DNA from 2 places in the Hathewaya limosa genome. Region 1 is predicted to be linked to the other one. Evidence: riboswitches for the same ligand, from Rfam matches in the RefSeq annotation. Region 1 holds a riboswitch; the other holds the start of a gene.
What was found. A riboswitch is a leader RNA that binds a small molecule or an ion and turns the genes downstream of it on or off. The one in region 1 is predicted to bind S-adenosylmethionine.
Positions count from the first base shown of each region.

Region 2: it holds a riboswitch for S-adenosylmethionine, as region 1 does, so the genes downstream of both, QOZ93_RS10825 (methionine ABC transporter ATP-binding protein) here and metK (methionine adenosyltransferase) in region 1, are expected to answer to the same signal.

Region 1 covers NZ_JAUSWN010000001.1:121,276-127,572, reverse strand. The annotation lists gene recD2 (SF1B family DNA helicase RecD2) at 1-254, opposite strand, end outside; gene metK (methionine adenosyltransferase) at 376-1,551, opposite strand; SAM riboswitch class I at 1,650-1,756, opposite strand; tRNA gene QOZ93_RS00595 (tRNA-Tyr) at 1,879-1,963, opposite strand; tRNA gene QOZ93_RS00590 (tRNA-Thr) at 1,969-2,044, opposite strand; tRNA gene QOZ93_RS00585 (tRNA-Tyr) at 2,066-2,150, opposite strand; tRNA gene QOZ93_RS00580 (tRNA-Thr) at 2,156-2,231, opposite strand; tRNA gene QOZ93_RS00575 (tRNA-Tyr) at 2,256-2,340, opposite strand; tRNA gene QOZ93_RS00570 (tRNA-Thr) at 2,345-2,420, opposite strand; tRNA gene QOZ93_RS00565 (tRNA-Tyr) at 2,437-2,521, opposite strand; gene yyaC (spore protease YyaC) at 2,790-3,311, shown strand; gene mreB (rod shape-determining protein) at 3,383-4,381, opposite strand; gene spoIIID (sporulation transcriptional regulator SpoIIID) at 4,560-4,814, opposite strand; gene QOZ93_RS00545 (M23 family metallopeptidase) at 4,887-5,681, opposite strand; gene spoIID (stage II sporulation protein D) at 5,861-6,297, opposite strand, start outside.
Region 2 covers NZ_JAUSWN010000019.1:33,045-39,341, forward strand. The annotation lists gene QOZ93_RS10815 (amino acid ABC transporter ATP-binding/permease protein) at 1-260, opposite strand, end outside; gene QOZ93_RS10820 (ABC transporter ATP-binding protein/permease) at 253-1,995, opposite strand; SAM riboswitch class I at 2,150-2,257, shown strand; SAM riboswitch class I at 2,344-2,451, shown strand; gene QOZ93_RS10825 (methionine ABC transporter ATP-binding protein) at 2,522-3,322, shown strand; gene QOZ93_RS10830 (methionine ABC transporter permease) at 3,352-4,011, shown strand; gene QOZ93_RS10835 (MetQ/NlpA family ABC transporter substrate-binding protein) at 4,031-4,840, shown strand; gene QOZ93_RS10840 (spore germination protein) at 5,016-6,297, shown strand, end outside.

The sequences.
Region 1 (6,297 bases):
GCCAAATATTTTTCAATCCCTGTTAAAGTTTTAGGTATAATTTCTTCACATGAATTAACTTTTAACTGTTTACCAAAGTTAGGATGAACATTCCATTCACCTGTAACTTTTACATTTTGGCCTTCATTCACAAAAGGTATTGTTCCAACTATAGTTACAAGTTCATCTTTTTCATCCTTTAATTTAGCTACTGTATATTCATTTTCTTCATTTTTAAAAATTATCGATTCTATTATACCTATAATTTCAAACATAAAATCTCTCCCATACTTTTTTATAACTCTTATTATTAAATTATAACATAAAATTTATATAAAATTAGAAAACACGATTATCCAAATAAATGAGTAATCGTGTCCTTTATAAAATATTTAATTACATTAATTCTTTAATTTTCTCTACTTTATCTAATCTTTCCCAAGGAAGATCAACATCTATTCTTCCAAAATGGCCATATGCTGCTGTTTGTCTATATATAGGTCTTCTTAAATCTAGTTCTTTAATTATAGCAGCCGGTCTTAAATCAAATACTTTATTAATTATTTCAACAATCTCTTCTTCTGATTTCTTACCTGTTCCAAATGTTTCAACACAAATAGATACTGGCTTAGCAACTCCTATAGCATAAGCTAACTGAATTTCTAATTTATCAGCAATACCAGCTGCAACTAAATTTTTAGCAACCCATCTTGCTGCATATGCTGCAGATCTATCTACCTTTGTTGGATCTTTACCTGAAAAAGCACCGCCACCATGTCTTCCAGCTCCACCATAAGTATCTACTATAATCTTTCTTCCTGTTAATCCTGTATCACCTTGTGGTCCACCAATTACAAATCTTCCTGTTGGATTTATTAAATATCTTGTATTTCCATCCAATAATTCCTCAGGAACTATTTCTTTAATTACATATTTTATTAAATCAGCTTCAATTTGTTCACGAGTAACATCAGGACCGTGTTGAGTTGAAATAACAATTGTATCTATTCTAACAGGTTTATCACCTTCATATTCTACTGTTACCTGAGTTTTTCCATCAGGTCTTAAATATCCTAATGTTCCATTTTTCCTAACTTGTGATAATCTTAAAGCTAACTTATGAGCAAGTGATATTGGAAGTGGCATATATTCTGCTGTTTCATTTGATGCATATCCAAACATCATACCTTGATCTCCAGCACCAATAGCTTCTATTGTATCCATTTTACCCTCTTTAGATTCTAAAGCTTCGTCTACGCCCATAGCAATATCTTGTGATTGTTCATCAATAGATGTCATAACAGCACAAGTTTCTGCATCAAATCCATATTTAGCTCTTGTATATCCTATTTCACTTACAGTCTTTCTTACAACTTTAGGAATATCAACATAACAATTAGTAGTAATTTCCCCCATTACTGAAACAACACCAGTTGTACAAGTTGTCTCACACGCAACTCTACCTTGAGGATCTTTTTCTAAAATAGCATCTAAAATAGCATCTGAAATTTGATCACATATTTTATCTGGATGTCCTTCTGTAACTGACTCTGATGTAAATAACTTTCTCATATTATTCTCCCTCCAAAATGTTTATCTTTTCTAGAGCATGGCCTTTTTTCCTAATAAAAAAACCCCTTCAATAAGAAGAGGTTGTTAATATCTACCACCTCTTATCTTGCAGATATAAAATTCTGCAGGAATTGGCACCTTAGTGTTTATACACTGGTTGCCGGGTTTCACAGGGCCCTTTTCCCTCCACCTCTCTTGATAAGAGCATTTTATTTAATTTTTTATTTTTTTATATTTACATTATAACTTCATCATAGCATAATCTTATTACATGGTCAATAGAAACATTTAAATGATAAAAAATAAAAGGACATGAAAACATGTCCTTGGTGGATGAAGATGGATTCGAACCATCGAAGCGAAACGCAACAGATTTACAGTCTGCCCCCTTTGGCCACTCGGGAACTCATCCAAAAATGGAGCTGACAATAGGAATCGAACCTACAACCTGCTGATTACAAGTCAGCTGCTCTGCCAATTGAGCCATGTCAGCACAAAATATATTTTTTTAAAATGGTGGAGGAAGATGGATTCGAACCATCGAAGCGAAACGCAACAGATTTACAGTCTGCCCCCTTTGGCCACTCGGGAACTCCTCCAAAAATGGAGCTGGCAATAGGAATCGAACCTACAACCTGCTGATTACAAGTCAGCTGCTCTGCCAATTGAGCCATGCCAGCACAAAACATATTCTATTTTTAAAATGGTGGAGGAAGATGGATTCGAACCATCGAAGCGAGACGCAACAGATTTACAGTCTGCCCCCTTTGGCCACTCGGGAACTCCTCCAAATTGGAGCTGGCAATAGGAATTGAACCTACAACCTGCTGATTACAAGTCAGCTGCTCTGCCAATTGAGCCATGCCAGCATAAGTATTAAAATAATGGTGGATGAGGATGGATTCGAACCATCGAAGCGAAACGCAACAGATTTACAGTCTGCCCCCTTTGGCCACTCGGGAACTCATCCCTATTTAATACTACTTATTATGTTTTGTTGTCGTGTATTTCCGACAAGAAGTAGTATACATTTTTACGGTTCTTATTTCAAGTCGTTTTCTCCTTATTTAAGAAGATTACTTTCTTTATACTTATATTTTCTTTATAATACTCCTTTTTACTAAAAATTAATATGTTTTTTTACACCTTCTTCATATTTAATCTTTCATTCACATATTTTTATTAGTGTAATATTATATACTATCCTTTAAAACTCTGCTATATTTAGGAGGTGCCTTGTGGATAAAACTTGTATTAACTATTTAAATGAACGCTGTATAAATACACTAGTTGAATCTTTAAAAAAAACCATAGATGAAAAAACTATAATAGTATGTATAGGCACTGATAGATGCATAGGTGATTGTTTAGGTCCATTAGTAGGTTCTCTATTGATAGATCGAAAGTTTCCTCTAAAAGTATTTGGCTCCTTAAACAAACCTATTCACGCCTTAAATTTAGAAGAAAACTTAAACTATATAAATAATGAATATCCCAATCATAACATTATAGGAATAGATGCTTGTTTAAGTGATGATGAAGATATAGGTAACATAATAATTAGAGATTACCCCATATGTCCTGGAAAAGGCGTAGGAAAATATTTACCTCCTGTAGGTAACCTATCCATAGTAGCAGTTGTTGATTCCTATAATAATTCGGAACCTTTTTATTCTAGAAGTATTAGATTAAGTTTTATCATGAATATGGCTAAAAAAATTTGTATTTCTTTAGAAAAATCTTATACATTAAAAATTTAGATAAAAAAATACAAGCTATTTATAATATAGCTTGTATTTTTTTATTATTTACATAATAACTTAATAATATATTATTCTTTTCCCATATATTCTATGGAATCTAATGATTTCCCTGTTCCTAATGCAACACAAGATACACTATCTTCTGCTACATATACTGGTACCTTAGTATGATCTTGGATTAACTTATCAAGCCCATTTAATAATGCTCCACCACCGGTCATAACAATTCCTTTGTCAGCTATATCAGATGCTAACTCAGGTGGTGTCTTTTCAAGAACAGCATGTGCACACTCTGCTATAGCTTCTACAGCTTCTGCTAAAGCTTCCCTCATTTCACTAGAAGTTACTGTTATGTTTTTAGGAAGTCCTGTAATTAAATCTCTTCCTCTTATTTCCATACTTTCTTCTTCTACTTCATATGCACAACCAATATTTATCTTTAATTCCTCTGCAGTTCTTTCACCAATCATAAGCTTGTGTTTCTTTCTTATATACTTAATAATTGCTTCGTCAAATTCATCTCCAGCTACCTTTATAGATTGTCTTACAACCATACCACCTAAAGATATAACTGCTATATCTGTGGTACCTCCACCAATGTCTATAACCATATTTCCACTAGCTTTAGATATATCTAAGCCTGCACCTATAGCAGCTGCTACTGGTTCTTCTATTAATTGAACCATTTTTGCCCCCGCCATTTTTGCCGCTCCTTTAACTGCTCTTCTTTCAACCTCTGTAGCTTCACATGGAACACAAATAACAACTCTTGGAGTTGCTTTCTTTCTTCCACAAGCTTTTCTAATAAAATGTTTTAACATTTTTTCTGTCATATCATAATCAGAGATAACACCATCTTTTAATGGTCTTGTTGCTACTATATTCCCTGGTGTTCTACCAATCATTTGTCTTGCTTCTTCTCCAACAGCTAAAACCCTATCATTTGTCTTGTCGATTGCAACTACTGAAGGTTCCTTTAAGATTACACCTTTTCCTTTTATGTATACAAGAACTGTAGCTGTACCTAAATCTATACCCATATCAGTACCCATTCCGAAAAAAAACATAGCTTTCACTCCTGCTCATTGGTATATTAGTTCTAACATATTTTACTTCTATACTAATCAAAAAAAACCTTTTTTTTAGAATAAATTTTTAAAAAATTTTTTTTACTTTAATTTAAGCATTGTAAAATATCACATTAACTATTCTAACATAATAATTGTGCATATGAAATAGGTATTTTTAAACTTCCATAGTTTTATATTTTAATTGGGTAGCTTTTCCACCTCTTATATGTCTTTCCGCCTTATTTAATTCTAAAACATTTTTAGCTTGGCTTGCAATTTGTGGATTTATTTTAGGAAGTCTTTCTGTCATGTCCTTATGAATTGTACTTTTACTTACTCCAAAAACTGTAGCGGTTTTTCTTATTGTTGATTTTGATTCTATAATATATTGAGCTACTTCCAATACTCTTTGTTCTATATAATCTTTCAAAATAAACCCTCCTTAAGATTTAAATTTTAAAATAGCCACTTTTCTATAGAAAAGTGACTATCTTTAGTTTTCTTATTTTATAAATTTACATGGATCAATATATTTATTCTCATAATCCAATTTTTTAAAACTTTCGTTGCCCTCTAACATAGAAAAATGTAAATAGCTTCCTTCTGATTTGTTATTACTAACTCTTAAAGTTGTATTGCCAATCTTAGCAACTTCTTGACCTTGAGTTACTTTATCACCTTTTTTAATAAGTACTTTTTGATCTAAGTTTGAATATACTGTTTTATATCCATTTTGGTGATTAATAACAACCATATATCCATATCCTTTAGGGTTTTCCCCAATCTCTTCTACTACACCATCTGCAGCAGCCTTAACTGGAGTTCCTACTTTAGATTGTATGTTTATACCTAAATTTGTTTTATATGTTTTTGAATTTCCATTAGAATCTTCACTAGCTAATACAGGTATTTCTGAATATCCTTGTATCAACTTTCCTTCTACCGGTTTAGTAAATTGAACCTTTACATTATTTGCAACTGACTCACTTGCTTCTTTTAAAGTCTTTCCACTTTTACGAACTTTTATATTTTCATCCTTCTCAACTTTATTATTTTCTTTTTCATTTTTTACAAATAATGCATTGTTTGGATCCTGTTTCTTTGATTGATTCTCCATTGCTGTTTTATTTGCATTTTGCACCTTAGCTGTATCCATCTTTTTAGAATTAATTGTTAGTGCAGCTACAGCAGCAACTATACATAAACAAATAAACAAAATTACATAAAAGCTCTCTTTCTTCAAAAAATTTGCAAAGCTCCCTTTAGAATTTTCCATGTTGTTTGATTTATTATTCATTTCAAGCACCTCCTACTTGTAATTTTGTCCATTATGTAATAAATAATACATATTTGATAAAATTTTTTATGTTTTTTTTTTTTACATTTTTAGACGTTTTTTTTATTATTAAAAACAAAAAATAAAAGCCTATAAGATTTTCATAAATCTTATAGGCTTTCTAAATTAATATGAAATTTCTATTTATAATTTAGAGTCTTTATTTCTATTCCACTATAATAATGTCTTAATATTTCATCATACTTTTTTCCTTCTCTGGCCATTACTCCTGCCCCCCATTGACTCATTCCAACTCCATGTCCATACCCCTTACAATTAAAGACTATATTAGTAGATTCAAAACTTATTGTAAAATTAGCAGATGGAAGACCAAATAATTTTCTAATCATTTTCCCTGTAGTTGTTATATTTCCTATTTTAATCTGTTTTATGCTTCCTCCTTGACTTCTTTCCAAAATGTTAATTTTATCTTTTATTATATTAGAATTTAAATTTAATCCTTTAAATTGAGAATTCATTACAGTTGTAAAATTTGCATTAGAAAACTTAAATTGAGTTTTATATTTAGGCGCAACTTCTTCACCTGGACTTTCAACACTTTTTAAATATGGTTTTG
Region 2 (6,297 bases), on a different contig from region 1:
TAGTGTCCTGAATATTGTTCTAAATATCGTAGTACTCCTCTTAATAATCCACAAGTAATAATAACTATAAAAATATTTTTTAAGGTCGTATCTTTATATAAACCCATTATATTTAATATGCCTTTTCCTCCATATATGGTTATAAAAATAGAACTTAAAAAACCTAATACCCCCATTGTAATAGTTATAAACATTATATGTAATAGAGGTTTTAATAATCCTATTAATTTACCCATTATAGTCATACCTGATCTACGCATAATTTTCCTCCCCTATACATTCTAATTCTTCTTGTTCATTAACTAATTTACTATATACTTTTTCATTATCCATTAATTCTTTATGCATTCCTTGTTCTATAATTTCACCATTTTCCATAACATATATGTTATCCGCATCTTTAATATTATAAAGTCTATGTGATATAACTATAACATTCTTAATTTTTGAAAGTTCATAAACTATTTCCATAATCTTATTTTCACTTTCTACATCAATATTAGAAGTAGCCTCATCAAATATATACACCCTACTATTATGCAATAAAGCTCTTGCCAAGGCCAAACGTTGCCTTTGTCCACCAGATAAATTTGCTCCTGAGTCCTTAATCTCACTTTTTAACTTTTTAGGCATAGAATATACAAAGTCATATAAATTTACTTTTTTAAGAACCTGTATAAGTTCATCTTCCGTAGCATCCATTTTACCCATTTTTAAATTTTCTTCTATAGTCCCTGAAAATATATAACTATTATGAGAAACTAAAGTTATATCATTAAATCTTTGTTCATCTCCTAATAATTTTAAATCCTGTTCTCCCATAGTTATACTTCCATCGTACTCTTTAAATAACCCCATTATTAAACTTACTATCGTACTTTTACCACATCCCGATGTTCCAACCAATGCAGTTAAATTCTTATCCTTTATACTTATGGAAACATTTTTTAAAATCTTTCTATTTTTTTCATAAGAAAAATTTACATTTTTTAATTCTATATTGTTGTTACAAAAACCTATAATTTTATTATCTTTATATAACTTCTCTTCAAGATCAATTATTTTAAAAATCTTTTCTGATGCAGCAATACCATTCATAGCTACATGGAAAAATGAACCTAGTTGTCTTACTGGAATAAAAAATTCTGATGATAATAAGATTATAGAAAATACTCCCCCAAAACTTATATTACCTTTTTGTGCTTCCATAAGGCAGATTATTATTCCTAAAGCACTTCCTCCGAATGCTATCAAATCCATAACAGTTATAGAATTTAATTGCATGGACAAAACTTTCATTGTTATATTTCTAAAATTCTCTGCTTCTTGGTTCATCTCTCTATTTTTGTCTTCATCTCTACTATATATTTTAAGCGTTGTTAAACCTTGAAGATTCTCTAAAAATGAATCTCCTAGGTTTATATAAATACCCCAATATTTCCTCAAAAGCTTTTTAGCTAGTTTCATTACAAGTACAATTGAAATTGGAATTAATGGTACACTTAAAATTAATATTACTGATGTTTTAATGCTTATAAAAGACAATACTATAAATAATGTTAAAGGTGCTATCATACTATAAAAAAACTGTGGTAAATATCTTCCAAAATACACTTCTAATTGTTCTATTCCTTCGACTGCTACTTGTACTATTTCTGAAGAAGAAATTTTATCATTGTAATGAACGCCTAATGATATTAATTTACTGTAAACATTATTTCTAAGTTTAATACGAGCATTAGCTGAAGCTTTATAAGACGATTTTGTAGCCTTATAGTCACAAATATATCTTCCTATTATAGCTACAATTACAACACAAAACACAAGAATACCTTGCTCTTTAGTTACTGAATTTTTATATAAATTCTCTAAATAAAATCCAAGACTCATAATCATAACTATATTTAAAAGTAGGCTTATCCAATTCATAAACACCGTTGAAAAAATCCACTTTTTAGACTCACGTGCCATCTCAATTAATCTTTTATTGAACATATAACTTTCCCTTCCTTCAATGATAATGACTATCATTTTAAATTGTAATTAATTATCGCAATTTAGTCAATGGTTATTTAAATAATTAAATTTTTAAAATATTTATTGACAGAATAATTTTTAACAATTATAATATAAACTAATTTAATAAAGACTCTTATTAAGAGTGGCTGAGGGACTGGCCCTATGATGCCCGGCAACCCGCATATTTAATGCAAGGTGCTAATTCCAGAGTGATAACCTTGTTATCCAAAGATAAGAGAAAACGATAATTCATCCTCTTATCTTTTAAGAGGATTTTTTTATTACATAAAAAAATTAATGAACTTTACTAAAAATTTAATATTACCCTTATCAAGAGAGGTGGAGGGACTGGCCCTATGAAACCCAGCAACCAACATATTTTATGTAAGGTGCTAATTCCAGAGTGGTAATTTTATTACCCGAAGATGAGAAACTTTTTTAAACCTCTTCTTCAAAGAGGTTTTTTTATTTTCAAATTTTATTATAAAGGAGATATAAACCTATGATTCAAATTAAAAAATTAAGCAAAGTATATACTCATAAAAATACTTCAATTGAGGCTTTAAAAAACATTAACTTACATATAAAAGAAGGAGACATTTTTGGAATAATGGGATTAAGTGGCGCAGGCAAATCATCTCTTTTAAGATGTATAAATGCATTAGAATCACCTACTTCAGGTGAAATATTAATAAAAAATCTATATGAGGAAAGCACTGATTATTTTGATATAAATAAATTACCTAAAAAAAATTTAAGAAGTGTAAGAAAAAAAATAGGAATGATTTTTCAACACTTTAATTTGCTTATGAACTCCACAATATACGAAAATATAGCCTTTCCTCTAAAACTTTCTAAGCTATCTAAAAAAGATATAGAGAATAAAGTTTTAGGACTTTTAGATTTAGTTAATTTAAAAGACAAAAAAGACATGTATCCATCAAATTTATCTGGAGGTGAAAAACAAAGAGTAGGAATTGCTCGTGCCCTTGCTAACAATCCTAAAATCCTTCTTTGCGATGAAGCAACTTCAGCATTAGATCCTATTACAACAGATTCTATAATAAAACTTTTAAAAAAAATAAATAAAGAACTTAATATTACTATAATAGTTATCACACATGAAATGGACGTTATAGAAAAACTTTGTAATAAAATAGCAGTCTTAGAATCAGGAATCATTGCAGAAGATGGATATGTTTCAGATGTATTTACTAATCCTAAAAGCAAAACATCAAAACATTTTCTAATAACTTGCCAAACTAAAAATAATAATATACAAAATTCTAAATTATATTCATAAAAAATTTGTTAAAAAAAGAGGTGATTAACATGAAAAACATTTTAGAAATCTTATATTCTATACCAAAGCCATTACTACAAACCTTATATATGGTATCTATATCAACCTTATTTTCTCTGATTCTAGGATTACCTTTAGGAATAATTTTGCGGGTTACTTCTAAAGGACATATATTAGAAAACTCTAGAATAAATAAAATTTTAGATACTATTGTAAATATCTTTAGATCAGTACCTTTTATTATTTTAATTGTAGCACTATTTCCTATATCTAAAATATTAGTTGGCACTACTATTGGGTCTACAGCCGCAATTGTTCCACTTTCTATAGCCGCTACTCCTTTTGTAGCTAGAATCATAGATACATCATTAGGTGAAGTTCCATATGGGCTCATTGAAGCAGCTCTTTCTATGGGTGCCAATAATTTTGAAATTATATTTAAGGTTATGTTAAAAGAAGCATTGCCTTCCCTTATATCTGGAATAACTTTAACAATTATAAACATAATAGGATATTCTGCTATGGCTGGTGCTATAGGAGGTGAAGGTATTGGTGATTACGCCATAAGAGAAGGTTATATGAGATATAACAATGAAATAATTTTAATAACTATAGTTGTTTTAATAATTCTAGTGCAAATCATTCAGAGCACAGGAAACTATTTTACAAAAAAATTTGATAAAAGATAAAATTTTAGGAGGAATTTATATGAAAAAAATCGTAGCTTTAATCTCAACACTTTTATTAACTATAACTTTAGTAGGATGTGGTACTAATAAAGAAAGTCAAAATTCATCTAAGACTTTAATAGTTGGTGCATCCCCTGCCCCACATGCAGAAATTTTAAAATTTGCAAAGGATAAACTTCATAATCAAGGAATCGAATTACAAATAAAAGAATTTACTGATTATGTGGTTCCTAATAAAGCTCTTAATGAAAAAGAACTTGATGCAGACTACTTTCAGCACATACCCTATTTAAATAATTTCAACGAAAAAAATGGTACTAGCTTAGTCCCTGTTGCTAAAGTTCATGCAGAACCACTATCTGCCTATTCACAAAAAATAAAATCTATTACTGAATTAAAAAATGGTTCTACAATAGCCATTCCTAATGATAATTCTAATGGAACTAGGGCTTTAAAACTTTTAGAAAAACAAGGATTAATAAAACTTAAAGATAAAAATGCTGAAAATATTACAGAAAAAGATATATCTGAAAATCCAAAACAAATTAAAATAAAAGCAACTGAAGCAGCTCAATTACCTAGATTATTAGATGAAGTAGATATTGCTATAATTAATGGTAACTATGCACTTGAAGCAAAATTAGATACAAAAAATGTATTATTTCTTGAAAACATAAAAGATATAGAAAAGCATGTAAATGTTTTAGCTACTAGAGAAGATAATAAAAATGATAAAAAAATTGCATCTCTTATAAAAGTTTTAAACTCTGATGAATGTAAAACTTTTATAGAAAGTAAATATGGTAAAGCAGTTCTTCCTGCTAAATAAAATTAGTATAAAAATAAAAATTTCTTAAATATTAATTAATTAAAATGTATCCTATAGAATAGACGACTTTAAAAAATCTATTTTATAGGATTTTTTATTATCTACTTTGAATATTTACCTAATACAATTGGAAATACTAAATTTGTTTTAAGATATCAATCAAGGAAGTGAAAAAATGAAAATTTCATCAGACCTCAATGAAACTATAAAGGCCATAAGAGGCGTACTTAAAATTGAAGAAAGTTTTGATATAATAGAACGAACTTTAAAGTTTGGTGGCAAAACTACTTATATGTACTACATAGATGGTTTTATTAAAGATGATATTATGCAATTTTTAATGACTAGATTCTTTAATATAACAGAAAAGGAAATGGATCTTTTAGACAGTCCTAAAAAGTTTATGGAACATTCCATTCCTTATGTTGAAGTAGCAGAAGAAAATGATGTTATGAATTTAGTAAATCAAGTATTAAGTGGTCAAACTGCCATGTTAGTAGAAGGATTTGACAAAGCTATTATGCTTGATCTCAGAACTTATCCTGCACGAGGTCCACAAGAACCAGATAAAGAAAAGTCCTTAAGGGGCCCAAAAGATGGTTTTGTGGAAACCATAGTCTTTAATACCGCTTTAATTAGAAGAAGGGTAAGAGATTCTCGACTTGTGTTTAAAATGTTTTCTGTTGGAAAAATTTCTAAAACCGATGTAGCCATTGGTTATATGAATGGAATAGAAAATAAAAAAGCTTTAGATTTTATAGTAAAAAAACTTAATGATTTAGATATAGAGGCCTTAACCATGGGTGATCAAAGTTTAGTTGAAACCATTGCTCATACAACATGGTATAATCCTTTTCCAAAGGTAAGATACACAGAAAGACCTGATGTGGCTGCTGCACATATAACTGAAGGTAAAATTATAATTTTAGTAGATAATTCTCCTACTGCAATGCTATTACCTACGAGTTTATTTGATTTTTTGCAAGATGTAGATGATTATTATTTACCAGTTATAACTGGTAATTTTTTAAGATTTATTAGAAATTTTATACTATTTATTACACTATTTCTTACGCCATTATATATGTTAATTGTAGAAAAAGGTAATATTTTGCCTGATGCTTTAAAATTTTTATTACCTCAAAAGATTTATCCTGTTCCTCTTTTAATTCAATTTTTAATTTTAGAAATAGCTATAGATGGTTTAAAATTGGCATCATTGAATACACCCGGTTCTTTAGGTATGTCCTTATCTGTAATTGGTGCTTTAATTTTAGGCGAATTTGCTATAAACACAGGATGGCTTATTCCTCAAAGTATATTCTATATGGCTATAGTTTCTTTGGGAAGTTTTTCTCAACCTAGTGTTGAATTAGGATATGCCATAAAATTTCTTAGAATCCTTATTTTAATATTAACATCTTTATTTAGTACTTATGGTTTTTTCGCAGGAATTA